DNA from 2 places in the Peribacillus sp. GL_122 genome. Region 2 is predicted to be linked to the other one. Evidence: predicted binding sites of a transcription regulator. Region 2 holds the regulator's gene; the other holds the start of a gene.

Region 1 (15,978 bases), 360 kb from region 2:
CTGCCCGCCAATCGAAAAAAAGGCTAAAAAACCGAACTTCGAAAAAAGATAATGTGGCTAGCTTCTCTGCAGCAAAATCATCAAAGAAAATAAAATGGAGAAAGAAAACGGATAGTCACTTAACCGTCATCGAAGGGAAAAAGAATAAAAAGAAAAATCGGGCTTCTTTTTAAGAGCCCGATTTTTCTTTTTATAATCAATAAGTCCATTTTTTAAGGAATTCTTTCGTGCACTGCCTTCCCCGATTCATCAATTCACCTTTTTTTTCATCATTCAGATTGAAATCCATTGCAGAAATTCCCTTCATCGGGATAAATACAATATTATGGACGTGTTTCTTGGAAATATACCGTGCATCATGGGCATCTTTCATCGTTTTGAATAATGCGGAGAACAATTCAACCGCATTATCCACCTTATGCGGTTTCCATATCTCATCGACACTTAGCCGCAAGCCGATGACCGGCCTTTCCTTTCTTACATGATCTGAATTGAATAGCCACATTGGAAAATTGCTTAACACACCTCCATCAACAAAAAGGAACTTGCTTTTTCCGACATCAAGTTTGACTGGCTCAAAAAAATAAGGAATGCTACAACTCATTCTTACTGCCTTTGCCACTGGAAAAGTGCTCGGATCAATGCCATAGTTCGGTAAATCATCAGGCAGTACCACCAATTTCCCATTTGTAATGTCAGAGCTTATGATTCGGAGGGATTTCGGTCGAATATCCTTAAAGGTGACTACATTCCTTTCGGCAAGTTTACCGGCGACCCATGTCTCCAGTGCGTTGCCTTTATAAAGGCCAAGTTTCCAATATAAAAGGAGCCATTCGGCAAACGGGATAGGCAAAAGACCACGCCTTTTGTCCAGCAGGCCGCTTAAATCTATATCAAGAAAAAGCTTTTCCATTTCTTTACCTGTGTACCCAGCTGCTACGAAAGCTGCAATTATGGATCCTGCACTCGTACCGGCTGTTCGATGGAATACAAATCCCCGTTCTTCCAATTCCTGCAGGGCTCCCACTAAACCATAGCCTTTAATCCCGCCTCCGGAAAAAACGCCGTCAATAATCATAGCTGCCCTCCCCTAATCCGGTCTTTACATTTCTAAGCAGGATTAGAGCGATTTATGACAGTTTTAAATAGAAAATTGCCTTGATTCAGGTAAAATACTGAATTTCCGCTTTAGGGAAGAATTCCGCTATATACCCACGAATGGTCGTTTCCAGTTCTGCGGCTTCTTCTTTTTGATAAACATATTTACCAATTCCATATCGGCCCCATTTATATTTACGCTTCGTTTCGTCCAGTTCCAATTTTGTTTTAGGGTAGTTTTTTTGAATCACTTTTTTTGCTGGGCCTGTAAACCGATGCTGAATTAATTCGAAAGTCAAGTCAGGGATATCCACCCCATTTAAAGCCTCACTCAACCGTTCGAATAATTCATGGTAGCCCTCCTTCCATGCTTCATGACGATATATTGGAGCTACGATAAAACCGAGGGGATATCCGGCACCTGCCACTTTACGTGCCGCTTCCATCCTTTCTTCGAAGCTCGAAGTGCCGGGCTCGAAATTCTTTATCACATAACGTGAATTTATACTGAAGCGAAATCTTGTTTTTCCATTATGTTCAGCATCCAATAGATGGTCGACATGATGAAATTTAGTTACGAACCTTAGAACCCCATATTCACTTTTCCCAAAATATTCTATGGCCCTTTTTAACGAATGTGTCAAATGGTCAATTCCGACGATATCCGATGTACAGGCTGCCTCAAAACGGGTAATTTCAGGCTTTCTCTCATTTATATATTTTTCGGCTGCTTCGAAAATCTCATCAAGATTCACATATGTCCTAATATATGGTTTTGATCCGAGTGTGGTCTGTAAATAACAATAGTGACAATGCCCCATACACCCTGTAGCAAGAGGTATGGCATATTCAGCAGATGGCTTTGAGGAATCGAATTTCAATGTTTTTCTGATTCCTACCACAAGCGTTGATTTTGCGACACGATATTTTTGCAGATCATTTTCTCCAGGAAGATCCCTAATTTGGTTATGCGATGTGGTCTCACGGATTTCAATGTTCAAATCTTCGAATTTCTTTTTTAACTCCCGGCCAAGCGGGTATTCCAGTGCCCTTGGCTCAATATATACTAACTGTGGCATAAATGGTTTCATTTCGATCTCCATTCTTTTATCGATTTGTTCATATTTTCAATCGAACTACACAATCTATATTATAAGGATAGTTTTTCTTTATTCTGTTAGCCTCATGATTGTTTTTACTTGGAAATTCAAAATAAAGGAGATGCGATATGGTTAATAAACGAGACTTCTTGACAAATGGAACGGGGAAACAAGCGATCACCGTCCAAACAGATAATAAATTTCCAAATCCAAGGAATATACCTGGAGACTCGGTCGATGAATTTTCGGTATTGAAAGATGGCAACCAATATCTAGCTGAAAAGGAAATAGGGCAGCAAAATGAAAATGGTTGATTGAACGCAAAAAGAAGACCGAATTTACGATGATTCGGTCTTCTTTGTAACTGAACAGACTGTTACTGCCCCACATCCACATATATGAAAAAAGCCGTTAAGATAGCTTTGCAGCATACTTAACGACTTCCCATCCATCAGCTTATAGCCCGCATTTTAATTGCGCTCCGCAATTCGTGCAAGTATTGCATCCGCCCATTTCCTGGACTTCACCTTTACGGCAGACCGGGCAAGTGTTACCCACTTCCGATCCAATTGTAACATTCGTCGAACGCAGTTCATTTATCGTATCGACCAATACAACTTTTTTCTTAACTTCCACATCTGTCAATTCATCCATTTCAAGCTGCTCGTCCATTTGGTTTTCTTCCGCTTTAAGCGTAAGGACCTGACTGTCACGGCTGCCATCCACATATACAGTACCGCCTTTTGCTCCGCCTTTGTATAGACGTTCATATACTTTTTCAACTTGTTCGACAGTATATCCTTTTGGAGCGTTGACTGTCTTACTGATCGAGCTGTCAATCCAGCGCTGAATGATGCATTGAACATCAGCATGTGCTTCTGGAGCTAATTCCATAGCGGAAATGAACCATTTTGGAAGCTCTTCTGAATCGGCTTCTGGATGACGGTCCAAGTATTCCTGTACAATGTCAGCCTTCACTTCAATGAATTTACCCAGACGGCCGCTGCGGAAATACGTAAAGGAGAAATATGGTTCAAGACCTGTTGATACCCCAACCATCGTTCCTGTACTTCCTGTAGGAGCCACTGTCAATAAATGAGAGTTACGGATGCCATGTGCAGCAACACTTTCCCTGATATCTTCCGGCATTTTTTCCATAAATCCGGTTTGTGTGAAACGTGTTCTAAGCTCATTGGTTTCTTTGTCCGTTGACCCAATAAGGAACGGGAAACTGCCTTTTTCTTTTGCGAGTTCCACGGAAGCCCTGTAAGCTGTAGTCGCAATCGTTTCAAACACCTTGTCAACCAGGATATTTCCTTCTTCAGAGCCATATTCCGTTTCACAGTAGATCAACAGATCATGCAGACCCATTACACCAAGTCCAACCCGTCGCTCGCCCAGTGCCTGTTTTTTGTTTTCATCCAAGAAATAAGGAGTTGCGTCAATGACATTGTCCTGCATACGCACACCGACTTCGACGGTCTGCTTAAGTTTCTCGAAATTGACCGTTTTGCTATCTTTATCAGCCATTTCAGCCAGATTGACTGCCGCAAGGTTACAAACTGAATATGGGGCCAATGGCTGTTCGCCACAAGGGTTCGTGGCTACGACCTGCTGACCGTATGCTTTGGCATTCGTCATTTCATTAGCATTATCGATAAAGAAAATACCTGGTTCAGCAGAATATGTGGCACAAATGTTTATTAAGTTCCAAAGCTCTTTAGCTCGGATTTTACGGTAAACACGGACTTTGTGACCCATTTTCTCCCATTCACGAACATCACCGACATTATGCCATTCTTCATTGTAAATGGCCATTTCCTCGGTATTATAGCTCTCTACATCAGGAAAACGCAATTCGTATTCCGCATCTTGTTCCGCTGCTTCCATAAATTCCTTAGTCAGGCAAATAGAGATATTGGCTCCAGTCAGAAAATCCGAATTATGGACACTATACGTTCCACCTGTACGGATCTTTTCTTCTGCATCCCTAATGATTTTCTCGCTAAATCCACCTTGGCCAGGAATCTCCTTATAATTGATGATCCCTTGATACATAGCCGTTTCCTGTTCCGTGTGCGGCGTGAATTTCAATTTATCAGTCGCATATTTCTTGATGGCTTCATCTTTAGTGTTTTCCACTAGGTAACGCAGAATCCTTGGATTTTGCATTTTGGAAATGATGAACTCCGCAATATCAGGATGCCAATCAGCAAGCATGATCATTTGCGCGCCGCGTCTGCTACCGCCCTGTTCAACAAGATGCGTCAGTTTCGCAATATCGTCAAGCCATGAAACTGATCCCGAGGATTTTCCATTCACCCCTTTTGCCAGAGTGTTTCTTGGACGCAGTGTCGATCCGTTCGTACCCACTCCTCCGCCGCGGCTCATGATTTCCATCACTTGTTTCCTATGTTCTGAGATCCCTTCACGTGAATCCGGGACGAATGGCATTACATAGCAGTTGAAATAAGTAACGTCCGTATTGGAACCTGCACCGTACAATACTCGTCCTGCCGGGACAAAATTAAGGTTCTTTAATTCTTCATAGAATTTATTGAACCATTCCGTTCTTTTTTCTTCCGTGGTTTCCACTGATGCCAAGCCCGTTGCATTACGTTTCGCAATTTGTTCATAGTATATTTCAAGCGGCTTTTCAATTATATCCAACGGACGGTTTACAATTCCCGTCTCCACTTCTTCCGGATTATCCAATACGCCACGGAATTCTTCATCCACCAATACCTTGGCTTTTTTGGTTTCCCAATCAATTTCAACGATGTAACCGAGACCCCTTGCCGGGAATTTCGGATCTTCCTTAATCGTCAACACTACGAAATCGCCTGCCGAGAGTGTGATTTTTTCAGTATCCTTAAAAGAATAGCGGTCAAGCATGACTAGACGGGACACTCCCTTATGCGCCATTTTCATATCAGCAGTTACAGGGTGAACCTGGGGAAATAAAGAAATATCCTTATTCAACCTTTCTAGATCAACCTTTAAAGCTTCTTTTATTACAACCGACATAATTCCCTCTCCTTTATATGTTTCAAGATCCGTTCTTGCTGCCGCAAAAATCCTTATGTAGCCTTACATGTCCGTTTCGCTTAACAAGTACCCTAAATTTATCATAGCGAAACTCAAAAATCAACATATAGTGTCGTATTAAATATTTCAACTACTATATATTGTGTTTGTTTTGAATAACTTTTAATTTTGTCAAACGATAAATCAATTAATATAGTTAGTAAAAGGGAGGAAAATGTCGATTTACAATAATTTTTCATCAGATTTCAATTAATTTGGACCTTGCTTTTTCCCCATCCCTTTTAGGGCTTATCCCTGCAAGGGATAGCTTATTTGGTCAAAAAAATCTGAAAAAACTTTTTTATTTAATCACTCTAATTATCCCACTTCGTCTATCTCATGAAATTCCATTCATCGCTTTCATATTTGCTTTCTGCAATGGCCTTCACTTCCAGCAATTGCTTTTCAGTTAGGACGTATGGCTCTAACTCGATCGAAAGTCCTTCCGCAAAACCTTTTTCAAAAGCTTCTTTCGCTTCAGGTATGGTAATCTTTCTTCCGGCAATGTCATTTATGGCCACAGCTTTATTTTTTAAATTTTTTTGCATTCTCTCTTTAACCCTGTCATTTGAGAATTTAAATACGCTAAAGAGCTTATCATCATCAAGTTCAAGCAAAATGGAACCGTGCTGAAGGATGACGCCTTTTTGCCTGGTTTGAGCGCTGCCAGCGACCTTCCTGCCCTCGACGACCAGTTCATACCAGCTTGGAGCATCAAAGCAGACGGAAGACCTGGGCGTTTTTAAAGCCGCTTTTTCCTGATCGGTTCTAGGCACGGCAAAATAAGCATCCAATCCCAGATTCCTGAACCCCATTAATATTCCTTCAGAAATGACACGATATGCTTCAGTAACGGTAGTTGGCATTCCCGGATAGGATTCTGGAACGATTACGCTATAAGTCAATTCATGCTCGTGCAGTACCGCTCGTCCTCCTGTCGGCCTGCGAACAAAACCAAGGCCCTGCCTTTTGACCTCTTCCAAATCAATTTCCGCTTCAGCCTTTTGAAAATAACCAATCGACAATGTCGCTGGATCCCAGCCGTAAAAGCGTATGATTGGCGGAATTTCAGCTTTGCTTTGCCAGTTTAACAGTGCTTCGTCCAACGCCATATTAAAAGCCGGTGAACAATACCCCGAATCTATAAAACCCCATTTTTCTTTAGTCATCCTTACCCCTCGTTTCAATAGACTGTTTTTCATTCCCCCACAAAAAACTCACATGTAGTAGTTTAACAGACTTTAACACTCTAAAAAAGAAAGTGCTATCAAGTCTATGAAGAATTTGATGAAAATTCTTTTTGATTATTGGGTAAAGCAATTATATAATAAAGATTGTCTGTATTCGTTAAGGTAGAAGGGAGTTTTTATGTTTGGAAATATTATATACACTGCTCATCATCTTGGGAGTGGTTATTGCGTATTCACTTTTTAATTGGTACCGCCAGCGTAAAATCGTTAAAACATTAACACAGGACGAATTTATCGCTAACTACAGAAAAGTGCAGCTAATCGATGTGCGGGAACCGAATGATTTCGATAATGGTCATATCTTAGGCGCAAGAAACATCCCTATGACTCAAATGAAAACCCGCTTGGTCGAAATTAGACCGGACAAGCCTGTATATTTGTACGCTCAAAGCGAAATCATCAGCGGAAGAGCTGCAGCCATGCTATACAAAAAGGGCTACAGGGAACTTTTTCACCTAAAGGGCGGTTTCAAGATGTGGACCGGGAAAATCAAAGCAAAGAAATAAGACCCCATCACCGCATGGGCTCTTTTAAATTAAAAAGCATTCTTGTGCATCATGCGGGCTCTAGGAAAATGAAAGTTAACTGTTGAACTTTAATGAATTCTTACATAAACATGAAAAATCCCCGCCGGCAGGCAGGGATTTTTTTCGTGTAAGCTATCAGTCTATGCTTGATAACGCAGAACAGGTTTTCTTGCAGCAAGAGTTTCATCAAGCCGCTTTATAACGGTTGTATGCGGAGCTTCCTGAACGATTTCCGGGGTTTCTTCCGCTTCCTTGGCAATCTGGATCATCGCATCGATGAACGCATCCAGCGTTTCTTTTGACTCGGTTTCAGTCGGTTCTATCATCATTCCTTCTTCCACGTTCAACGGGAAGTAAATGGTTGGAGGATGATACCCGAAATCCAGCAATCTCTTGGCTATATCGAGAGTCCTTACCCCTAATTTCTTTTGACGGCGTCCGCTTAATACGAATTCATGCTTACAATGACGATTATATGGTAAGTCAAAAAATGGTTCTAACCTACGCATCATATAATTGGCATTGATGACCGCATTCTCCGTGACGGCTTTAAGGCCATCAGGACCCATTGACCGAATGTACGTATATGCCCTCACGTTTATCCCGAAATTACCATAATAAGGTTTTACCCTGCCAATGGATTGCGGACGATCATAATCAAGAACGAATTGCTCACCTTGTTTGACCACAAGCGGTTTAGGCAAGTAAGGAATCAAGTCCGACTTCACCCCTACAGGACCAGAACCCGGGCCGCCGCCGCCATGCGGGCCTGTGAATGTTTTATGGAGATTTAAGTGAACCACATCAAAGCCCATATCACCCGGGCGTGCTTTTGATAGGACTGCATTCAGATTGGCTCCATCATAATAAAGCTTCCCGCCTGCGTCATGGACAAGTTGTGCCATTTCCAAAATGTTTTCTTCAAATAATCCCAATGTATTGGGGTTCGTCAGCATCAAGGCCGCCGTATCCGGTCCGACAACACGCTTTAAATCCTCAAGGTCGACTAACCCATTTTCATCCGACTTCACTGTAATCGTTTCAAGTCCGGCAACAGTTGCAGAAGCAGGATTCGTACCGTGTGCAGAATCAGGTACAATCACTTTAGTCCGTTCTGTATCGCCATTCGCTTCGTGAAAAGCGCGAATCATCATCAATCCAGTCCATTCACCGTGAGCACCCGCTGCAGGCTGTAGTGTCACTTGGTCCATCCCGGTGATTTCCGTTAAGTGTTCCTGCAAATCAAATAATAGTCCCAATGCTCCCTGAACAGTAGCCGGATCCTGATATGGATGGATATGGGCAAAACCGTTGAAGCGTGCCACATTTTCATTTATTTTCGGATTATATTTCATCGTGCATGAACCCAGCGGATAAAAACCCGAATCCACCCCATGATTCCGTTTGGAAAGTGCTGTATAATGACGCATGATATCCAGTTCGGACACCTCAGGAAGCTCTGCCTCTTCTTCACGGATGTAGTCGGCAGGAAGAATTTCTTCGAGCGGAATAGTTGCAACATCCATTTCTGGCAGACTGTATCCGATTCGACCGGAAGTACTGATTTCAAAAATGAGTGATTGATCTTGATTATTCATGTTGATCCCCCAATTCCTGCGCAAGTGCATCAATTTCTTCTTTTGTTCTAAGTTCAGTTACCGCGACCAGCATATGGTCTTTCAGCTCAGGATAAACCGTCCCTAAATCGAAGCCGCCGATCATCCCTTTTTCAAAAAGGTTTTTATTGATTTCTGAAAACGAAGCAGGCAGTTTAATGACAAATTCATTAAACGAAGGACCGTCGAATATCACTTCCACCCCTTTTGCCATAATTGCTTTTTTCGCATAATGCGCTTTTTGAATATTTTGCACGGCCATTTCTTTGACACCCTTTTTCCCAAGCGCGGTCATTGCAACAGAAGCTGCCAAGGCATTCAAAGCTTGATTGGAACAAATGTTGGATGTGGCTTTGTCACGGCGAATGTGCTGTTCACGAGCTTGAAGGGTCAATACAAACCCCCTTTTTCCATTTTCATCCACTGTTTGACCGACGAGTCGGCCCGGAACTTTCCGAACAAGTTTATTAGTAACGGCAAAATATCCACAATGAGGTCCCCCAAATGCCGCTGGAATGCCGAATGGCTGGGCATCCCCCGTTACGATATCTGCACCGAGTGCACCAGGGGATGTCAAAGCTCCCAATGCAAGCGGGTTACTGGAAACGATAAACATGGACTTGACTCCATGAATGATTTCCTCCATTTCTTTCAATGGCTCGATGCGGCCAAAAAAGTTCGGATATTGCACGATCACTCCTGCAATGTCATCATTCGCCAATTCCCTTAAAGCAGCTAAGTCCGTCACACCGTCTTTATAAGGAATTTCGACCACTTCCACCCGTTGCCCTTTCGCATATGTCTTCACAACTTCTCTTGATTCAGGATGAACGGTTCCTGAAATGAGAATCTTCTTGCGTCGTGTCTGGCCTGAAGCAAGCATGGCTGCTTCAGCTAGCGCCGTCCCGCCGTCATACATGGAGGAGTTAGCAACATCCATGCCCGTCAATTCACATATCATCGTTTGATATTCAAAGATCGCCTGAAGCTCGCCCTGTGAAATTTCAGGCTGATAGGGTGTATAAGCCGTATAAAACTCAGAACGGGATAAAACATGATCGACGATGACCGGTGCGTAATGGTCATAGACACCCGCACCAAGGAAGGAAGCATAGGTTTTAAGGTCCGCATTCTTGGCAGCAAGCCTTGATAATTCTTTCATTAATGCAGGTTCCGATTTAGCAGGCTTGATATCGTATTCTCCTTGAAAACGAACGCTTTCAGGGATATCATTGAAAAGTTCTTGAACGGTAGATACCCCTATCGCTTCCAGCATTTCTTGTTTATCTTGCTCTGTCATGGGTAAATAACGATGTTTCATCTAATGACCATTCCTCTCTATTTACGTGGTTTTTTATAAAAAGGTGTTTGTATGATAACGGCTTTCAAACGTTTGGAACGGATTTCCACTTCGACTTCCGCATCCAGCACCGAAAATTCCTTATCGATAAGTACCAATCCCACGTTTTTCTTCAACGTTGGTGATTGGGTACCGGTCGTGACCTCGCCAATGGCTTTATCACCGCTGTAGACCTTATACCCATGACGTGGAATGCCACGGTCAATCATTTCAATTCCCACAAGCTTGCGGGGAGCTCCTTTCTCCTTTTGCTCAGCAAGAACGGCTTTCCCGAAAAAATCCACTTCCTTATCCACTTTTACTGCAAAACCAATACCAGCTTCCATCGGGGTGATGTCCGCTGAAAGCTCCTGTCCATACAGCGGCAGTTTCGCTTCAAAACGCAGGGTATCACGAGCACCTAAACCAATCGGCTGAACCCCCTCTTCCTTTCCGGCTTCCATAATCGCCTTCCAAAGGGCAGGACCATTTTCACTGTCGCTATATATCTCAAACCCATCTTCACCAGTGTATCCAGTACGGGATACCAACGTGGAGATACCGTTGATCAGGACATTTTCCTTGAACTTGAAAAATCCAATTTCACTTAAGTCAGTATTTCCCGATAGTTTTTGTAATATCTTTTCTGCAGATGGTCCTTGAAGTGCCAGCTGTGTATAGTCACTCGATACATTCGTAATTTGGACATCTTCCGTTAAATTAGCTTGCAGCCAATTGAAATCTTTTTCTGTATTCGCTGCATTGACCACGAGCAGATAGTCGTCCTCAGCCCTTTTATACACGATAAGATCATCAACCGTTCCTCCGTTTTCATAACACATGGCGGTATATTGGGCACCGCCCTGTTGCAGCTTTGATATATCATTAGTCAGCATCTTCTGTAAAAAGGAAAGGCTCCCAGGACCCTTAACATCGACTTCCCCCATATGGGAAACATCGAATAACCCCGCTTTTGTACGTACGGCTTCATGTTCGTCCTTTATACCCGAAAATTGGACAGGAAGTTCCCAGCCGCCAAAATCAATCGTTTTACCTCCGTATTCACGATAAACCTCAAATAGTGGTGTTCTTTTTAAATTGGTCAAAAAATGACCCCCTTCAGATTTTTTTAAATTAATTGGCTTCATTATCAAAAGCTTCTTGTCATTACGCATCAGGTATATCCTGATTCATGATGTGAAAAAAGCACAAAAAAGGACAGAGAAAGCCCGTTTGAGCTTTTTCTCTGTCCTGAAACCTGAAAGTTTACCTATGTAATAGGTTTTCCCCTTTGGTGGCCGTCCCAAAACGGGCGGCGCTCTCCAGAGTTGCGTCCAATAAGAGTTCTTTTGCCTGAGAGATTCACTGCTAAGTTTGCTCCTTCGGCGCTACATCCGTAGTCTCTCCCCTTATCTTCACCCGCATATGAATGGTCTACCAATGAAAGGAAGCGAAATAGCCCCAAGCATCGGTAAAACCTTTGAGCATCATGGAATGCATTCTCTGCCAATTCTCCTAAAACTTCAGAAACCGTTTGAGTGATCTCCTTCAGTAATCTTGGATAAATTAGGAGCCTATAGCTCATACTAAGAAAACGCGAACTGCAAAATCGATGTACAAAGATTCTTTGTAGCGTTTGGAAATTGGAATTTTCTAAATATACTTATATCCTACCCTAAGAAACTTATCTCTGCAATATCTTTTGAAAAGAAATATTTTTCTTACTTCACATACGAAATGTTCGGGTTTTGACCTTTTATTAAGGAAATTATGATTTAAGAGGGAGTTATTTCTATGAAAATCAATATATCCTTCAATTCTGAATGGAATGACGAGTTTCTGCAAAAAATGGAAAATGACGGTCCATGGGGAAATTGGGAGCTTTATAAGTTGGCGGTTCAAATGGAGGAAAATCTTATCATCCCTGATTTTGAAGGTTTACAGGCGCCCAAGCACCTTCCGCAGTTAACCCCGCTTCCCCATCAATTGGAAGCAGCCAAGCAAGTGGTGGAAAAGATGAATGGAAAGGCCATTTTAGCTGATGAGGTGGGGCTCGGAAAAACAATTGAAGCAGGCTTGATCCTAAAAGAGTATATGATTAGGGGCCTTGTAAAAAAAGTATTGATCCTTGTTCCAGCCTCCCTTGTCACACAATGGGCTTTTGAATTGAATACCAAGTTTCATATACCGGCAGTCGTTCAGAGAAAAAGTTATGTTTGGGACTCCTGTGATGTGGTCATTTCATCCATTGATACAGCGAAACGCGCTCCACATCGAGATATCATTTTTACTCAGGAATATGACTTCATCATTATTGATGAAGCTCATAAACTTAAAAACAATAAGACGAAGAACTATGAATTCGTCCAAAATCTGAAAAAGAAATTTTGTTTACTCCTGACAGCCACTCCGATTCAAAATAAAGTCGAGGAGATTTTTCACCTCGTTTCGTTATTGAAACCGGGCCACTTGGGAAATGCCTCACTCTTTTCGGAAAAGTATAAAGGGAAAGGCCGGAACATCATTGAAGATGAACACCTAAAGGAACTGGTCAATACTGTCATGATTCGAAACCGGCGGGCCGATACTGGCATTGAATGGACAAAACGGCATGTGGAAACCATCACCATTGAATTTTCTCCAACGGAACAGGCATTGTACGATGCTGTTTCCAAATTCAAGCCTATTTCGGATGGATCAAAAGGAAGCGCCTTTTCGGCTCTCACTCTCCAAAGGGAAGCATGCAGCAGCAGAGAGGCGGTCTTTTATACATTAAAGAATATGAAAGAAAAATATGATCAGCCTTCCCCTGACTTTTTGGCAAAGCTTGATGATTTATTTTCTAAAGTGAATGAAACAGTTCAGAACTCCAAGGCTGAAAAAGCACTGGAACTGATCAAGAAAATTGATGACAAAGTGATTATCTTTACCGAATACCGGGCGACTCAGCTATATCTCCAATGGTACCTACAGCAGAATGGAATTTCTTCGGTTCCCTTCCGAGGCGGTTTTAAGCGCGGAAAGAAAGACTGGATGCGGGAATTATTCCAAAAGAATATACAGGTATTAATAGCAACAGAAGCTGGCGGGGAAGGGATAAACCTTCAGTTTTGCCATCACTTGATTAATTTTGACCTGCCATGGAACCCCATGAGGCTCGAACAGAGAATTGGACGGATTCACCGCCTTGGTCAGGAAGAAGATGTGATGATTTATAACTTTGCCACGAAAAATACAGTAGAAGAACATATTCTGAAGTTACTATACGAAAAAATAAATTTATTTGAAAAAGTAATTGGAGAATTGGATGATATTCTAACCAAACTGGATATTAACAACATTGAAGAATATTTAATTGATGTGGTCGGCGAGTCCAAAACAGAGGGCGAAATGAAGATCAAGATGGATAATTTTTCATCGTTAATCCAATTCGCTCAATCAATGAAGGAAGGTGAGGTTCATGCAGCAACGGGAAATTCATGATTTTTTAATAACTTTTTTTAAGGCCAACGATTGTGAAATACTGGATAATGCACCAACCCACCTTACAGTCCAATTGACGATTGAAATGGATAAAGAATTAATGAACAGACCCTTTTACTGGCATTATCTAGAAAAAACAGGTGGCGTTCCGAACCCAGCACAGATGACTTTCATTACCGATCCAGAACAAGCTCCATCCGATTTAAAGGGAGAAATGATTCATTTTGGCTCCCCACGCCTTCATCAGATTATTCAATCAACCAAAAAGCTGGCAGGGTATACTAGACTTTTTGAGGATACTCCTCCATCAAAAGGCGGCGGAAATAATCCTTTGTTTCCTTGGCTGACTCTGAATGTGAAAATATCCTATCAATGCGACCGTAAAAAAGATACTTTCATGTCGATAGGACTGAATCTAATCTCAGGTGAGATCATGGAAAAGTTTCACCATCGGGTTTTACCGATAAAGGTTACCCCAAAAATACCGGATTACTCCTTTACGCTTTCACCTTTGATCATGCCCAAGAGTGGATTGGCAAGACTGGATACATACATCAGGACCAGTTTCGAGGATGATGACCATTCTTGGGCGGAAGAAGCAATGCTGCGCTGGCAGAATGATTTGAATTTATTGGAGCATTTTTACAAAGATATGGACGAAAAAAGTGAGAGTTATTATACCGAGAAAGAAGCACTAAAAGCTCAATATGAACCCAACATCAGAATATCCATCATCAACGGAGGATTATTTTACCTTTCAGATAGGGCGTTGGGATAATTAAAGAACGAAAAGAAACAGATGTCCTAAGTTCGGGACATCTGTTTCACTTTTTGATATTTTTCCTTACGAACATCGACAAAGCAAAAGGGACAATGCCAAACCAATGGGACATACCATGATTTTTATCCTCTTTTCTGTGACGGCGCTTTTCTTTTCGTTCTTTTTTCGTCAGATTAAAATACTCGACAAGCTGCTGCGTCAGATATTTAATATAAGCGTTTGTAGACATATAAAATCATCACCCTATGCAAAGTATGCCCGTTTTACACTCCTTTTATTCCTTCGCTTGTTCCCTGAACACGTGAACCTGTCGCGTTCCGTTTTAAAAGAGTGTTGATTATGCGCATTAGCCAGCTTGCTTTTCCAACCATTCTTTCACTTTCCCCGCTTCTTTATCGTATTGAATGATGACCCTGCCCTCGCGATCATTTTTAGTCGTGGAAGAAAACTCGATATATACGTAAGGACCTTCTTGTTTCATCAAGGAATACCGCACCACACCATTGGGATATGAAATTTCCCCCTGGATGATTTTTGGGATTTCTTCGCCCCACTCTGCCGTCACATCCATGATGGCTAGATGGACAAGATGGTCGGCCACAAGCGACTCTTCCACTTCTTTATAAAACTTTTTATCAATGATAAACTGGTCTATCATTAGTATCGTGAACATGATGAAAACACTCGCTACAATCATGACCATCGGGAAAACGACTCCTTTTTGATTATTCATCGACTTTCGTAACATTCCTTATGAAAGGGTGAAATCTTCGACTGAAAGTAGTTCCTGCTTTATCCGTTATATTTATAACAATGACACCGCCATCCTTTTCAACCCGGAATTCCGAAATGTTCTGCAAGATGACCTCATGCCCCATTCCATTCACTCGTCTTCGGACCTTATCTTCATATTGTTCAAACGATGATAATTGCTCACCTGAAAGCAAAAATAATTTATTTCCCATTACATCCTGAACTTTGGAACTCCGGACCTCCTGCTTCATTTGCATGGTAAAGACCTCCCACTCTTTAGGATGCAATTTATCAACGGACCCCATTTGGGTGTGAATGATAGAAAAAAGCTGTAGAACAAAAAGGGACGTAGTCATTAAAATCATTAAAGAAAAAAGCATTTCGATCATCGTAAAGCCATCATTTTTTCGCAGCATCACAAATGGATTCCAGATTACCCGATTCATCTTCATAACGTACACACCCTTCAATCATCCCCGGGAAATCCCCATGGTCCTTCCAAACCAATTCATAGGATTTTTTTTTGTAAATGATTTCCTGACCAACTGCTTGTATCTCCCCATCCATGAACGCCGTCAATCTTTCATATAATAAATGGTGGGCTTCTGTCCTTACGGCAATATCTTTCCGATCCATCAATAACTCTTCAAGAATGGGTAAAATGGCAAGGACCAGGAATATACAAACGGCAAATGCGGCTATCAGCTCAAGGTAGACGTAACCTTTACAATTTCTCAATCCTGAACCTCCCTTTACCGATATTGAGGATCAGCTTGTACTTTCCCTTTGAGGTGTCAATCATAATCGTTCCGGCTTTTGAAGCATTTCCATACTGATTAAAATGAAAGCTGAACCCCAAAGTGCCACTTAAAAACTGTATATCCTCTGGAATGATTCTTTCTAAAACGATCCCCTCCTTATAAGACGAAACGGTATAAACCTTT
Region 2 (15,978 bases):
TCGTCAACCTTCTTGGAAACGGAAGCGCCTATTATGCACCAGCTGCATCTCTAGTGGAAATGGCTGAAGCGATCCTTAAAGACCAACGTCGCGTTCTTCCGTCCATCGCTTATCTTGAAGGTGAATACGGATTTGAAGGTATCTACCTTGGAGTGCCGACTGTTCTGGGTGCAAACGGTATTGAACAAATCATCGAACTTGAATTGACTGAAAACGAAAAAGCAGCACTTTCAAAATCAGTTGAATCAGTTAAAGCAGTAATGCAAGTCCTTCAATAAGTGATCATGATCAGACTGTTCGGATATAGGAAGAAAAGGCCATGGTCTTTTTCCGGTTCCGGGCAGTTTTTTTTGCTTCAAAAGTCCTGGGAACTTATAAACACCCTGCTGAAGATAAGGAATAACTTACTTTCCGTTTTTTTTATGTGTAAATTTCATATAATATTCTTTATAATGGAATTGGATGAGTAGACCAAGAAATTGGTCTTTTGGGTAATACATAATTCAGGAGGATCTAATGTCAAAGAAAATTCTCGTAGTGGATGATGAACAATCAATAGTTACCTTACTTCAGTACAATTTAGAACAAGCAGGCTATTCGGTAATCACAGCTTTGGATGGAGAACAAGGGCTGGAGGCTGCCGTGGATATACGCCCCGATTTAGTGGTATTGGATTTGATGCTGCCTAAAATGGACGGGCTTGAAGTATGTAAGCAGCTTCGCCAGCAAAAAATCAATATACCGATCTTGATGCTGACAGCTAAGGACGATGAATTTGACAAGGTGCTGGGACTTGAACTAGGGGCGGATGATTATTTGACCAAGCCATTCAGTCCTAGGGAGGTAGTGGCCCGGATTAAAGCCATTTTAAGAAGATCCCAGTTACAAGCTAACGGTAGTGATTCAAGTCAGGATCAAGAAGATGGCCTCTTGAAATTAGGGGAATTGAAAGTGTTCCCGGAACGATACGAAGCATTCTTTGATGAACAGCAATTAGAATTGACTCCAAAGGAATTTGAATTACTTTTATACTTGGCGAAGAATAAAGGAAGAGTGCTGACCAGGGATCAACTGCTCAGTGCGGTATGGAATTATGATTTCGCGGGAGACTCCCGAATCGTCGATGTCCATATTAGCCATCTTCGTGAAAAAATAGAAAAAGATACAAAAAAACCTTTATATATTAAAACGATAAGAGGCTTGGGGTATAAGCTTGAGGAGCCTAAAAAAGAATGACGACCTATCGTAAAAAGCTCTTATATACCCTCATCACATTGGTGATGGTCGTCCTGATGGCCGTGGGCTTTTTATTAGGACACTTGTTCAAAAGCTATTATATTAAAACGTTCAATGACCGTATACAGAACGAAACATTTTTCATTTCTACATATATTCAGGAGCATGGCGGGATTGAGTCCTTTTTGGAAAAAGGGAAGACGGCAAAACTGACACCCCTTTTAGATTCAAATTTAACCATTCTCTCCACGAATGGGGAAATATTATACGATTCGACATCATCCAATGAAATATTTAAAGGCCATGCCAATGTCCTTCGTAAAATAACTTTGGAAAAAGGGCTTAAGCAAGGGGAAGGGTATGAAGTGGTCGAAGGCGAATCGGACCTCCATTATTATTGGAAGACGATTGAAAAGGATGGGGAGATTGAAGGCTTTGTCGTACATAGCAATGAAATAGAGGCCATCAATCAAGTGAATAAACAAATGTGGCAAATATTGATCATTTGTTTAGGGGTTGCCTTGATCATCATTCTCATGCTTGCAAGCAAAATCACTTCATATTATACGCGTCCGATCGAGGAAGCGACGATGGCGGCCATTGAACTGGCAAAAGGGAATTATGGAACCCGGACATTCGGGCGGCATTCCGATGAAACGGGAATGCTGACAACTTCCTTGAACATATTGGCGAGGAATCTTCAGGAAACAGAGATTGCGAGGGAAATGAATCAGGATCGTTTGGAAACACTTGTTGAAAACATCGGTAGTGGTGTCTTGCTGATAGACAGTAAAGGGTATACCACATTAATCAACCGGGAATTCAAGAAAAGCTTCCGTGTGAATTCCGCTACGTTTTTGTTTCAGGAATATTATTCGGTCATTAAAGATCAGGAAGTCATAGCCATCATTGAAGAAATCTTTCGAACGGAAAAAACGATTAAACGACAGGTGAAGATACCGCTTGCCATAGAACGTAAGCATTTTGAGATTTACGGGGCTCCCATTATCGGGAATCATGATGAATGGAAGGGGATCCTCCTCATTTTCCATGATATCACCGAATTGAAAAGGCTCGAGCAGATGCGGAAGGATTTCGTGGCTAATGTGTCCCATGAATTGAGAACCCCGATCACTTCTATTAAAGGCTTTTCTGAAACTTTGTTGGATGGCGCCTTAAAAGACGAAAAGACCTTAAAGCACTTTTTATCGATTATCCTGAAAGAAAGTGATCGGCTGCAAGAACTCATTCAGGAGCTTCTGAATTTATCCAAAATGGAGCAACAGGAATTCGTTTTAAACGCAGGGGTCGTGGATATTACGAAAGTGCTTGGCGAAATACAAGAGATGCTTATAGGCAAGCTGAAAGAAAAAGAAGTATCCCTTGAAATTAAAACATCACCGGAACCTGTATTCATTGAAGGGGAATCTGACAGGATCAAACAGGTTTTCATCAATTTGATTACGAACGCATTGACCTATACACCAAATGGCGGCAGGGTCACCGTTGATATCATTGAATATGAACAGACGGTCGATATTGCAGTTCAGGACAGTGGGATCGGCATCGAAGAAAAAGAACTGCCGAGGATCTTTGAACGGTTTTACCGGATCGATAAGGCGAGGAGCCGCGATTCAGGAGGAACGGGCATTGGACTGGCAATCGTCAAGCATATAATAGAAGTCCATAAAGGTAAAATCAATGTGGAAAGCACACCTGGAACCGGGACGACTTTTACAGTCACATTAAATAAAAGCTTAAAAGGAATGTAGCGGATTTCTTATTTACATATCCTTTACAATTCCTTAAAATGGACTTCATAATGCAGGGGTACAATGGTTGTACAACCCCTCATCCAAGGAGTTAAACATTGACAGAGACATAGTCTCTGTCTTTTAATTTTGGCTATATTCCCCGGGAACCATTCCTCTATCCTATTTTCCTGGGAAAATATTTTATTTTTATGAAACTTTAGGCCCTTCCTTGCGTAAATAAGATATAACTGCAAAGAAGGGGTGATACATATCGTTAGCTTAAAAAGGATATATACGATCACAGGACTTGTCTTTCTTATTTTAATTTTAGGTGTAGTTGCGATATCGACCTGGTACACGGTTGATGAATCCGATCAAGCTGTCATAATGACGTTTGGTAAAGTGGAGCAAACGATAACGGAACCAGGACTTCACTTTAAACTGCCTTGGCCCGTTCAATCGGTCGAGAAATTATCCAAAGAAACATTCAGTCTTAAATTTGGATATAAGGAAGAGGATGGAGAGGTGAAGGATTACCCGAGTGAGACCAAAATGATTACGGGTGATGAAAATATTGTGCTGGCCGACCTGGTGGTCCAGTGGAAAATCACCGACCCTCCAAAATATCTATACAATGCGGATGATCCAGAAAAAATATTATACGATACGACTTCAGCTGCATTACGGAGCATTATCGGCAGCACGAAAATCGATGATGCCCTTACATCCGGAAAAGCGCAAATCGAAGCGGATGTACGCGATTTATTGTCACAGCTAATGGAGAAATATGATGTCGGGATTTCCATATCTGCGGTTAAACTCCAGGACGTGGAGTTGCCGAATGAAGAAGTTCGGAAAGCATTTACCAATGTAACGGATGCCCGGGAAACGGCGAATACGAAAATCAACGAAGCGGATAAATATGAAAATAAGCGTATGAATGAAGCGGAAGGGGAAAAAGATGCCCTCATTTCACAGGCTAATGGGGATAAAGCTGCCCGTACGGAAGCTGCCCGCGGGGATGTAGCGGTTTTTGAAAAATTACTCAGTGAGTATAAGGGCAATAAGGGGATTACGAAGGACCGCCTTATTATTGAAACCCTTGAGGAAGTAATGCCGAATGCAGAGATGTATATTATGAATGATGATGGAAACACAATGAAGTACTTGCCGCTTCGCTCGCTTGAAAAGGAGGAAACGAAAAAAACTCCTGCCCCTGATGAAGCCGCTATACCCGAAGAAGAAACGAAAATAGGGAATGCATCGGAAGAAAAAGCGACAGGGGAAGGGGGCACTAAACAATGAGCGGAAAAATAATAGATTTCTCTGAGTTGAAAAAAGGGGATTTTCATTGGAGGGGCTATGTGAGAATCGGCATTTTCCTGATTATTTTCATCGCGTTGCTGCTAATCATCCTCACCAATGTCTATATCGTCAAAGAGGGAGAATACAAAGTCGTCCGCCAATTCGGTGAGGTGGTAAGGATCGATAAGACCCCGGGATTGAAGGCGAAGGTGCCATTCATTCAGAGTGTCATGACCTTGCCGAAGTATCAGATGACTTCTGATGTTTCCGAAGCGGAAATCAATACGAAAGATAAAAAGCGGATGCTGATCGATAACTATGCAGTTTGGAGAATAGAAGATCCGAAGAAATTGATTACAAATGCAAGGACACTTGAGAATGCCGAAACGAAAATGGAAGAGTTCATCTATTCGGCAGTTCGTTCAGAGCTGGGCCAGCTGAATTATGATGAGATCATCAATGATGAGAAATCATCCAGGGGAAGTTTAAACGACCGCATAACCGAAAAAGTCAACGAACTGCTGCAAAAGGACAGTTATGGAATCAGCTTGACGGATGTCCGGATAAAGCGGACTGACTTACCCTCCGAAAACGAAGCATCCGTCTTCAAGAGGATGATTTCCGAGCGGGAATCGAAAGCGCAAGAATACCTATCCAAAGGTGATGCGAAGAAAAACCGTATCATTGCGGATACTGATCGGAAAGTGAAAGAATTACTCTCTACTGCAGAGGCTGATGCAGAAGTGATCAGGGCTGAAGGAGAAGGGGAAGCAGCGAAAATCTATAATAAGTCGTTTTCCAAAGATCCCGAATTCTATAAACTATACCGGACTCTTGAATCCTACAAAAAAACGATTGGAGATCAAACGGTCATCGTTCTGCCTTCGGATTCCCCTTATGCCAGCTTGTTAATGGGAAATACTAAATAACCTTGATGCCGTCATTTTTCTTTCCGCTTCTACTCATGGTAGAATAGAGAAAGAAAATGAACGGCTTTTTGCGTTTTTATATAGAAGCTATAACTACATAAACATGTATGACTGGAGGAAGACGGATTTGGATAAAAAGTTAGTACTCATAGATGGAAACAGCATTGCATACCGTGCGTTTTTTGCGCTTCCGCTCTTGAATAATGATAAGGGGGTCCATACGAATTCCGTGTACGGATTCACCATGATGCTCAACCGCATTCTTGAAGAAGAAAAGCCAACGCACATACTTGTGGCATTCGATGCGGGTAAAACGACATTCAGACATGCATCATTTAAAGAATATAAGGGTGGGCGCCAAAAAACGCCGCCAGAATTATCGGAGCAATTCCCTTTCATTCGCGAACTGCTTGATTGTTTTCAAATAAAAAGGTATGAACTGGAGAACTACGAAGCCGATGATATTATCGGTACGCTGTCTTTACAAGCGGAAAAAGATGGTTTTGAAGTGAAGGTCATTTCCGGTGATAAGGATTTAACACAATTATCCTCCCCTAGTACGACGGTTTCCATCACGAAAAAGGGGATTACTGAAATTGAGGAATACACTCCAAAGCATATACATGAAAAATACGGTCTATCCCCTTTGCAAATCATTGATTTAAAAGGGTTGATGGGAGATGCTTCCGACAATATTCCCGGTATTCCGGGTGTTGGTGAAAAGACCGCCCTTAAATTATTGCATCAATTTGAAACGGTTGAAAACCTTCTGCAGTCGATTGATGAGGTAAGCGGACAAAAATTGAAAGAGAAAATAGAAGAACATAGAGACCTGGCCCTATTAAGCAAAGAGCTGGCTACGATAACGAGGGAAGCGCCGCTTGAAGTTTCCGTAAACGAGACCGAGTACACTGGCATGGACCAGGATAGAGTCATCTCATTCTATAAGGAGCTTGGCTTTTCGACTTTGCTCGATAAATTGGATGTAACGGAAAGTGCACCGCTTGAACAGGAGAAGATAGAGGTGCACACTGCCGAAATGACAGAAGCAATGTTTGCAGATGAAAGTGCCTTATATGTTGAGATATTAGAAGATAATTATCATCGTGCCGATATAATGGGGATCGCCATCAGTAATGAACAAGGTAATTTTTACTTCAATGGGGATGATGCTCTGAGTTCCGGGGCATTTAAATCCTGGGCAGAGGATGAAACAAAAAAGAAAACGGTATTCGATGCGAAGCGTACGGTTGTGGCACTGCGTCATCGAGGAGTCGAAATAAAGGGCATCGATTTTGATGTATTTTTGGCATCCTATATCCTGAATCCCGCAGAGTCAGTGGACGAAGTGGCAGAAATCACGAAAACACAAGGTGCGATCCGTCTTGAAACAGATGATGTTTTTTATGGAAAAGGTGCAAAACGCAAAATACCTGAGGAAGCGGAATTGAGGGAGCATATCGCCAGAAAATCGAAGGCGATCCTTTCTCTGAAAGAACCGATGATTGAAAAGCTGCAAGAGTTCGAGCAATTTCACCTATTTACGGAACTGGAGCTGCCACTGTCGATCATCCTGGCCAATATGGAATGGCAGGGAATCAAGGTGGATATAGGCCGATTGAAAAACATGGGACAGGAATTAGCCATTCGCTTAAGAAACATCGAAGCCCGAATTTTTGATTTGGCTGGAGAGGCGTTCAATATCAATTCACCTAAACAGCTCGGGGCCATCCTGTTTGAAAAGTTGGAGCTTCCTGTCATGAAGAAAACCAAAACAGGTTATTCGACTTCAGCCGATGTGCTGGAAAAACTGGAGAGCAAGCATGATATCGTTAAGGAGATATTGCTGTATCGCCAGCTTGGTAAGTTGCAATCAACTTATATTGAAGGGTTGCTTAAAGTGGTCAATGGCAAAACGGACAAGGTGCACACCCGGTTCAACCAAGCATTGACCCAGACCGGCCGGTTAAGTTCTACAGATCCCAATCTGCAGAATATCCCGATCAGACTGGAAGAAGGCAGGAAAATCAGGCAGGCCTTCATTCCTTCCGAAAAGGATTGGATCATTTTTGCTGCCGACTACTCCCAGATCGAGTTACGCGTCCTGGCGCATATCGCCAATGACAGCGGATTGGTGGAAGCATTCCAGGCCGGGATGGACATCCATACAAGGACAGCTATGGATGTATTCCATGTACCGGCAGAGCAAGTCACTTCGAACATGAGGCGCCATGCCAAAGCGGTCAACTTCGGAATCGTTTATGGTATAAGTGACTACGGGCTATCGCAAAGTCTTGGCATCACGAGAAAAGAAGCCGGAGAGTTCATCGAGAAGTATTTAAGAAGCTTTCCTGGTGTTCAGGAATATATGGAAGAAAGCATACATGAGGCCCGTCAAAAAGGATATAGCACGACTCTGATGCAAAGAAGGCGCTATATACCTGAGATAACAAGCAGGAATTTCAACATCAGGAGCTTTGCCGAACGGACAGCGATGAACACGCCGATTCAAGGCAGTGCCGCGGATATCATCAAGCTAGCCATGATAAACATGAATATGCGCCTGAAACGGGAAGGTCTTAAAACGAGAATGCTTCTTCAGGTGCATGATGAATTGATTTTTGAAACTCCTCCTGAGGAACTCGAAATCCTTAAAGTGATCGTTCCGGAGGAAATGGAAAATGCCATTGAATTGAACGTGCCCCTTAAAGTGGATTATGCTTTCGGGCCAACATGGTTTGATGCCAAATAATAAAAGATAGGTGATTGCAATGCCAGAACTTCCAGAAGTGGAAACAGTCAGAAGAACGTTAGAGCAGCTCGTGCTCGGAAAAGAGATCAAGGAAGTGTCAGTCTTCTGGCCAAAGATCATAAAAGCGCCTGAGCCTGTCGAACAGTTTCAGGATGCTTTAAGGGGACAGACAATTTCTGGAATAGGCCGTCGGGGCAAGTTCCTCATTTTCACCTTGGATGATTATTCGTTGGTTTCGCATTTAAGAATGGAAGGGAAGTACGGCGTGCATCCAAAAGAAGAGCCGTATGATAAGCATACCCATGTGATCTTCACTTTCACGGATGGCAGTGAACTTAGGTACAGGGATGTCCGGAAATTCGGAACGATGCATCTATTTGCCAAAGGGGAAGAACTTGAGCGGCTGCCACTGTTGCATTTAGGGCCTGAACCGCTGTCTGAAGATTTTACTGTCGAGGGGCTTAGTGCGAAGTTGGCAAGAACCAACAGGAAAATCAAGCCCGTTCTCCTTGATCAAACGGTTGTCGTCGGGATTGGGAATATATATGTAGACGAGTCGTTATTCCGTTCCGGTATCCATCCGGAGAGAATCGCTTCTTCACTCTCGTTGCAGGAAATCAAAACGTTGCATGCAGAAATCATTGCGACGTTAGGTGAAGCTGTGGAAAAAGGCGGGAGTACGATTCGTTCATACATTAATTCCCAAGGGCAAATCGGCATGTTTCAGTTGGAACTGAATGTTTATGGCCGAAAAGGCGAGAATTGCAAAATATGCGGCACGCCCCTTGAAAAACTGGTTGTTGCAGGACGCGGCACACATATTTGCCCGTCATGCCAGCCGCTAAAATAGTTAATGTTTTTTCAAACACATCGGATGGGCTCCATCCATATACTAGGGTAGCAACGAGTAGGGAAGGAGTATTATTCCGATGTGGCTACAAATTATTTTTCTCGCTTTTGCAGTTAGTATTGACGGATTTGGCGTAGGTTTGACATTCGGTATGCGGAAGATGAAAATCCCCTTAAGGTCAATAGCGGTCATCTCATTTTGTTCTGCATTGAGTTTAGGTATTGCGATGGTCATCGGACAATTCATCAGTCAGCTCATATCGATCGGGGCGGCTGAAAAAACGGGTGGCATCATCCTCATTTTCCTTGGTGCCTGGATGGTATACCAGTATTTTAAGCCTGAAAAAGATTTGAAAGAAGATAGATATCATGAAAAAATCATCTTTAATTTTGAAATTAAATCACTTGGGGTAGTCATTAATATTTTACAAAAACCATTGAATGCCGATTTTGATAAATCAGGTACGATTACGGGTGTTGAAGCGCTTGTTCTGGGGTTTGCACTTTCGCTGGATGCGTTCGGGGCCGGAGTTGGAGCGGCTATGATCGGCATTTCGCCGATTATCCTCGCAGGGTGCATCGCTGTTATGAGTTCAATTTTCATTTGGAGCGGAATTCAAAGCGGGAAATTGCTTTCAAATAATAAAGTTGTCCAGCATTTGACCTTTCTTCCAGGTGTACTATTGATTATCATCGGTTTATTCAAGTTATGATACATGGTTAAAAGGGGGAGCTTATGGGACAAATCATTGGAATCACCGGAGGCATCGCCAGTGGGAAAAGCACCGTCAGCCTTTATTTACAGGAACTCGGATTCACGATTGTCGATGCAGATCTGGCTTCCCGTGCTGTCGTTGAGCCAGGGGAAGAGGCCTATCATCAAGTTGTGAAGGCATTTGGTGAAGATATCTTATTGCCGGATGGGAATATAGATCGCGTAAAGCTCGGGTCGATCATATTTAATGATCAGGAAAAGAGATTGCTATTGAATGGCATCGTGCATCCTGCCGTCAGGAATTGGATGCGCCTCAAAACGGAAGAGGCACTATCATCAGGGGAAGAAACGGTGTTCATGGATATTCCGCTCCTATTCGAAAGTAAGCTGACATTCATGGTGGAAAAGACGCTTTTGATCTATGTGGATGAGCAAGTTCAATTGCAACGATTAATGAACAGGAATGGTCTTTCGGAGACGGAGGCACTTGCCAGGATCAATTCGCAAATGCCCTTGGCCGATAAAAAGGCTTTAGCGGATGCCGTCATCGACAATAATGGGGACATTAATGAAACGAAGAGGCAAGTGAAGTCCATACTTAGCGAATGGCATGTCATATAATTATGATAAAAAGAAGAAACCACCCGGTTTCTTCTTTTTGTGTTGAAAAAATAAGTACAATCCGCATTTTTATTAGCACAATTCCTTCGAATTATGTTATACTAATTACATGTGAAGGGTAATAAGTATAACATTAATATTTTCTGGAGGGTCCGAACAATGAATTCAAGAATAGCGATTAACGGGTTTGGGAGAATTGGAAGAATGGTTTTCCGAAAGGCCATATTAGATGAGAGTTTGGACATTGTTGCCATTAATGCAAGCTATCCAGCTGAAACTTTAGCACACTTACTAAAATATGATACGATACATGGAAAATTCGACGGTATCATTATAGCGGAAGATGATTCACTAGTAGTGAATGGCCGCCGAGTAAAACTAATAAATAACCGCGATCCAAAGCTATTGCCTTGGAAAGAGATGAACATAGATATTGTAATTGAAGCTACGGGCAAATTCAATGATCGTTCTAAAGCGGCTCTTCATTTAGATGCAGGAGCAAAAAGAGTTATTTTATCAGCGCCGGGTAAAAATGAAGACGTTACCATTGTAATGGGTGTAAATCAGGAAGTGCTGGAAATTGACAAGCATTTCGTCATATCCAATGCATCTTGTACAACCAACTGTCTTGGACCGGTTGCAAAAGTGCTTGATGAAAAATTCGGCATAAACAACGGTTTAATGACAACGATCCATTCTTATACAAATGATCAAAATAATATTGATAACCCGCACAAAGACTTAAGACGTGCCCGTGCCGCTGCGGAAAGCATGATTCCTACGACTACAGGAGCTGCAAAAGCCATCTCACTAGTGTTGCCGCAATTAAAAGGCAAGCTTCATGGAATGGCGATCCGCGTACCGACACCTAACGTATCTCTAGTTGATCTTGTTGTGGATTTAAACCGTGATGTCACGATTGATGAAGTGAACCAAGCCTTCATCGATGCTTCAGAGAATGAACTCAAAGGAATTATGGAATTCACGATGGAACCTTTAGTTTCAAGTGATTTCAAAACGAATCCTCACTCTGCAATCATCGATGGTTTGACGACGATGATGATTGGGGACAGGAAAGTGAAAGTCCTTGCATGGTATGATAATGAGTGGGGTTACTCCAACCGGGTAGTGGATCTTGTGAAATTGGTGGGATCCGAGTTGAAAAAAACTTCCGAAGTCGAACTATCAGTAAAATAATGAAAAAAAATCGAGCCTGCTAAAATTTTTTAGCGGGCTCAGTTTGTAGTCAAAAAGGTTTCAAAATGGTCACATTCCGAAACCTTTTTGATTTTTATTGGATTTGAAGCAGTTATAGAGAATGTTGACCCAACGCATATCATGCTTTTCTTTTGCATCTGCGGCAACTGCTCTTGGTTTTCCAACTTTCTCAATCACTTGTTTAACCAGAGGTTCTAAGATATGAATATCATGCGTATTTCCGGGTCGTCCCCAACACAAATCCATTGCGGTTAGATGCCGCATGAAACGAATAGGCAAACTTGTTTTGTTCGTTCATCCTTCAAATAGTAGCTACTCTCAGTATCAGTTGAACTGTCCTTAATCTCCTTGGTTTCTTCCTTAAATAGACTGTAGGTAAAAGGTGTTCTATCTTACTGTTAAAACAAAGTTGATTGGAACGGAAGGTACGAGACTCCTGCGGGAAAAGCGCGTCCAAGGGAGACCCCACAGGCGCAATGGCGCCGAGGAGGCTCCCGGACCGCCCTCGGAAAGCGAGTGCCCTACGTTCCAATCAACGGCCAAATATAAAAAACCTAAAAAACAGTAGACAAACTCAATTATTATCGGGTTTGTCAACAGTCTGAGCCTGCTAAAATTTTTTTAGCGGGCTATTTTTAATGCAGTGATCCATTAATTCCTGGCTGCTTTAAGGCGCTGAATAAACCCGGAAAACAGAATTCCCCCCACATTGGAACCTTCGCTATATCCCTATTACATATAAAGTTTATCTTTCCAAAATTTCAATTTGGAGTTGCAAAAAAAAATCAAACCATATATACTATGAATCGTGAACTTCTTCAAAAGCGGTTTGCATGATGGCTACTTAAAGGGTTAGGACCTCTTTGGACTAACTTTCCCCCGTGGTAGTTATCAGAACTTATTTTTAAATCATGGTAAGGGGGAAGCTTAATATGGAAACAGCTTACACTATGGAAACAATGGGTAGACATGTCATTTCTGAACTTTGGGGTTGTGACTTTGAAAAACTGAACAATATCGATTTAATTGAAAAGATTTTTGTTGATGCTGCTTTGAAATCAGGTGCAGAGGTACGGGAAGTTGCCTTTCACAAATTTGCTCCACAAGGAGTCAGCGGGGTTGTCATCATTTCTGAATCACACTTAACGATTCACAGTTTTCCAGAACACGGCTATGCGAGCATCGATGTCTATACATGCGGTAACTTGGATCCGAATATTGCGGCAGATTATATTGCAGAAGCTTTGAATGCGCAAACACGTGAAAACATAGAATTACCACGTGGATTAGGTCCTGTACAAATGAAAAAAGCTAATATAAGTGCCCTATAAAAAACACGTATACACAGAGATGCCATGGGTGCATCTCTTTTTTAATGCAATGAATCGGCAGCCTGCTCACTTTATAGCTAAGGATTGCCTTGTAGCACAAAGACCTTGATAAAGGTGCTCCAAGGGCAGAACCAATGTGCCTGCTGCTGGAAGTTACACTTTTTACTTGTACTGGCCGTTCCTTTTAATATAAGATTAAGATAGAGAAGTAAATCCTTGGGGAACATTTAGATAGGGGAGTCCTACATAAAATACGGAGCTGATAATGATGAAATGCCCATCATGTCAATATAACGGAACAAGAGTGCTCGATTCCAGGCCAGTCGATGAAAGTAAATCGATTCGACGACGCCGTGAATGTGAGGCATGTGGTTTTCGATTCACGACATTTGAAAAGGTGGAGGAAACACCGCTTATTGTAGTGAAAAAGGGCGGGACACGGGAAGAGTTCAGTCGTGATAAAATCCTGCGTGGCTTAATCAGGGCTTGCGAAAAACGCCCGGTTCCCTTGAAGGAACTAGAGCAAATTACCAGTTATGTAGAAAAAGAACTGCGCAACCAGGGCATATCGGAAGTGAAAAGCGACAATGTCGGCGAAATGGTAATGGACAAGCTGGCGGAAGTCGATGAGGTTGCCTATGTAAGGTTCGCATCCGTCTATCGGCAATTTAAAGATATCAATGTCTTTATCGATGAATTGAAAGATTTAATAAATAAGGAAAGAAAGTAGAGCTGAAGATTCACTTTGGCTCTTTTTTCACTACATCTTTTGAAAGGTTTGAATGGAGATGTCAAAGCATTGGCAAGAATTGCTCCCAGCGGATTCATATTTGGTCTCATCTGCGGGGCTGCTTCATGATTATGATCGGAAAATACTTACCCGACTATATCAACCTCTTATTGGACCTATCTGCATTAGCCTATATATGACGTTATGGAGTGAGCTGGAGGAAAACAGGCTATGGTCGGAATCCTCCTCACATTATCAATTAATGAATACCATCGGCCTTAAGTTAGGTGATATTTACGAAGCACGCCTTTTACTTGAAGGAATTGGTCTGTTGAATGTATATAAGAAATCGAAAAATGAAACGAAGGAATTCATCTATGAGTTAAACCCGCCGCTTTCCCCGCAGCAGTTTTTCACGGATGGAATGCTGAATATTTACTTGTACAAAAAAATCGGCAAAGCGCAATTCAACCGGTTAAAAAGATTCTTTTGTGATGATCATATCTTAACCGATCAATATGAAGGTGTGACTAAATCTTTTGCGGAAGTATTCTCATCAGATCATTTGGACTCTTTATATGTAACGGATGAAGCGAAGAACGAATGGAAACCGATGCCTGAACAGCAATTCATCGATCGGACGGAGGGCGTCGAGCCATCGGGATTTGATGACTTATTTGATTTTGACCTTTTATTTGCCGGGATGAAATCCTCAATCGTACCGAAAAAGGCCTTTACTCCGAAAATAAAAAGTACGATTGCCAAACTTGCTTTTTTATATGGCATTGATCCGCTGGAAATGCAAAAACTAGTAATGGATGCCGTTTCATTGGATGATGAGATCGATGAGGAAGTGCTCAGAAAGGCGGCAAGGGACTGGTACCAGATCGAACGGCAGGCAGATATGCCTTCCCTAGTCAATCGGGTGCAGCCGATTCGTGAACGGACACAAAAAGAAGAACCGAAAACACAGGAACAAGAGTTAATCCGTCATTTGGAGACGATTTCCCCAAGGGAGCGACTGATGCAATTGTCTGGCGGTGCAGAGCCATCAAGCGGTGATTTAAAAGTGGTTGAGGGCGTGATGATCAATCAAAAGCTGAATCCGGGTGTCGTCAATGTCTTGATTGAATACGTCATGCTCAAAACGGATATGAAGTTCACGAAGGGCTATGTGGAAAAGCTGGCAGGCCATTGGGCACGGCTGAAGGTCTCTACGGTCGTCGAGGCGATGGAACTAGCTAAAAATGAACATAGGAAATATCAGGACTGGGCTCAAGGAAGCAGGAATGCTGCGAAGGGCAGCCGGAAAAAGGCGATACGGGAAGAAGTGGTTCCGGAGTGGCTTGAGAAAAAAGAAGAAGCACAGCTGGAGCAGAATGCAGATCAGCCTGAATTGAATGCCCAGAAACGCGAGCTACAGGAGAAATGGAAGCAGTGGAAAGCAGGAGGTGAAATGAACGATGGAAAAGATTAATAGATCCCTTAATAAATTGGCCAATACAAACCAATTTCAACAGCGTTATGAAAAGCTGAAACAGGAGATTTTTGAAGACGAACAAGTGCGGTTATTTTTGAATGCCAACAGTTCGACGGTCACGAAGGAAATGATTGATAAAAACTTGGGGAAGCTTTATGAGTTCACTTCACAAAGCAATAAATGTGATAAATGTCCAAGCTTGAATGGCTGCATCAATATGATGCAAGGGTATTATCCCAAATTGGTGGTTCAAGGGAAGGCCCTGAACCTGAATTATGAAATCTGCCCGCGGAAATTGGCAGAGGATGAAAAGCGGAAACGGGAAAAATTGATCCGCAGCCTGTATGTACCGAAGGATATTTTAAGGGCGACCATTGAGGACTTTACTCAAACGGATAATGAAAACAAACGCTTGGGTGTTTTAAGTAAGGCGATGTCGTTCATTATGGAATATGAGCCAGGTAAAATGCAAAAAGGCTTATATATATATGGGAAATTCGGTGTTGGGAAAACGTACTTATTAGGTGCGATTGCCAATGAACTTGCAGAAAGGCAAATTTCCTCCCTTATTGTCTATGTCCCTGACTACTTGCGGGAACTTAAGGGGTCGATAGGTGATAATACGGTCAATGAAAAAATTGAGATGGTGAAAACGGCACCTGTCCTCATGCTGGATGATATTGGAGCGGAGTCCATGACGAGCTGGGGACGCGATGAGGTTTTTGGTCCGATTTTGCAATTTAGGATGCTGGAAAACCTGCCGACGTTTTTCACTTCGAATTTTGACCTGAATGGCCTGGAAAACCACCTAACCTTTTCACAGCGTGGTGAGAAGGAAGAAGTGAAGGCGGCCAGGATAATGGAAAGAATTCAATATTTAGCGGAGCCGGTCAAGCTAGATGGCTTGAATCGGAGAAGATGAAGGAAAGTGGTCTCTTAATGGAGGTCACTTTTTTCTTTTACAAGGCCCATCCTACTTCTAAACACGTCCCCATCCCCATATACATGAACAAAGAAGCAAGGGGGAAGGGGGGATGTCGTAGTGCAAATTTCGTTTC

What was found. The regulator NrdR, encoded in region 2, represses ribonucleotide reductase genes. The targets are predictions, from matches to a motif close to AACACNATATATNGTGTT.
Region 1: AC3ISB_RS18535 (vitamin B12-dependent ribonucleotide reductase) is a predicted target of NrdR. The motif match lies at 5,376-5,393, and genes of this name have one in related genera.

The regions. Positions count from the first base shown of each region.
Region 1 covers NZ_CM174415.1:3,834,609-3,850,586, forward strand. The annotation lists gene AC3ISB_RS18515 (SA1362 family protein) at 1-173, shown strand, start outside; gene AC3ISB_RS18520 (patatin-like phospholipase family protein) at 197-1,078, opposite strand; gene splB (spore photoproduct lyase) at 1,164-2,189, opposite strand; gene AC3ISB_RS18530 (hypothetical protein) at 2,327-2,512, shown strand; gene AC3ISB_RS18535 (vitamin B12-dependent ribonucleotide reductase) at 2,655-5,225, opposite strand; gene AC3ISB_RS18540 (lipoate--protein ligase family protein) at 5,618-6,454, opposite strand; gene AC3ISB_RS18545 (rhodanese-like domain-containing protein) at 6,658-7,041, shown strand; gene gcvPB (aminomethyl-transferring glycine dehydrogenase subunit GcvPB) at 7,203-8,660, opposite strand; gene gcvPA (aminomethyl-transferring glycine dehydrogenase subunit GcvPA) at 8,653-9,999, opposite strand; gene gcvT (glycine cleavage system aminomethyltransferase GcvT) at 10,017-11,123, opposite strand; glycine riboswitch at 11,262-11,345, opposite strand; glycine riboswitch at 11,349-11,436, opposite strand; gene AC3ISB_RS18565 (DEAD/DEAH box helicase) at 11,812-13,500, shown strand; gene AC3ISB_RS18570 (YqhG family protein) at 13,478-14,278, shown strand; gene AC3ISB_RS18575 (YqzE family protein) at 14,325-14,510, opposite strand; gene comGG (competence type IV pilus minor pilin ComGG) at 14,628-15,014, opposite strand; gene comGF (competence type IV pilus minor pilin ComGF) at 15,007-15,486, opposite strand; gene AC3ISB_RS18590 (hypothetical protein) at 15,434-15,772, opposite strand; gene comGD (competence type IV pilus minor pilin ComGD) at 15,759-15,978, opposite strand, start outside.
Region 2 covers NZ_CM174415.1:4,194,442-4,210,419, reverse strand. The annotation lists gene mdh (malate dehydrogenase) at 1-278, shown strand, start outside; gene AC3ISB_RS20355 (response regulator transcription factor) at 517-1,236, shown strand; gene pnpS (two-component system histidine kinase PnpS) at 1,233-3,008, shown strand; gene hflK (FtsH protease activity modulator HflK) at 3,261-4,295, shown strand; gene hflC (protease modulator HflC) at 4,292-5,224, shown strand; gene polA (DNA polymerase I) at 5,352-7,976, shown strand; gene mutM (DNA-formamidopyrimidine glycosylase) at 7,996-8,826, shown strand; gene ytaF (sporulation membrane protein YtaF) at 8,906-9,538, shown strand; gene coaE (dephospho-CoA kinase) at 9,562-10,161, shown strand; gene AC3ISB_RS20315 (glyceraldehyde-3-phosphate dehydrogenase) at 10,321-11,358, shown strand; partial or broken gene AC3ISB_RS20310 (IS5/IS1182 family transposase) at 11,503-11,744, opposite strand; gene speD (adenosylmethionine decarboxylase) at 12,330-12,710, shown strand; gene nrdR (transcriptional regulator NrdR) at 12,979-13,440, shown strand; gene AC3ISB_RS20295 (replication initiation and membrane attachment family protein) at 13,499-14,917, shown strand; gene dnaI (primosomal protein DnaI) at 14,904-15,842, shown strand; gene ytxC (sporulation protein YtxC) at 15,963-15,978, shown strand, end outside.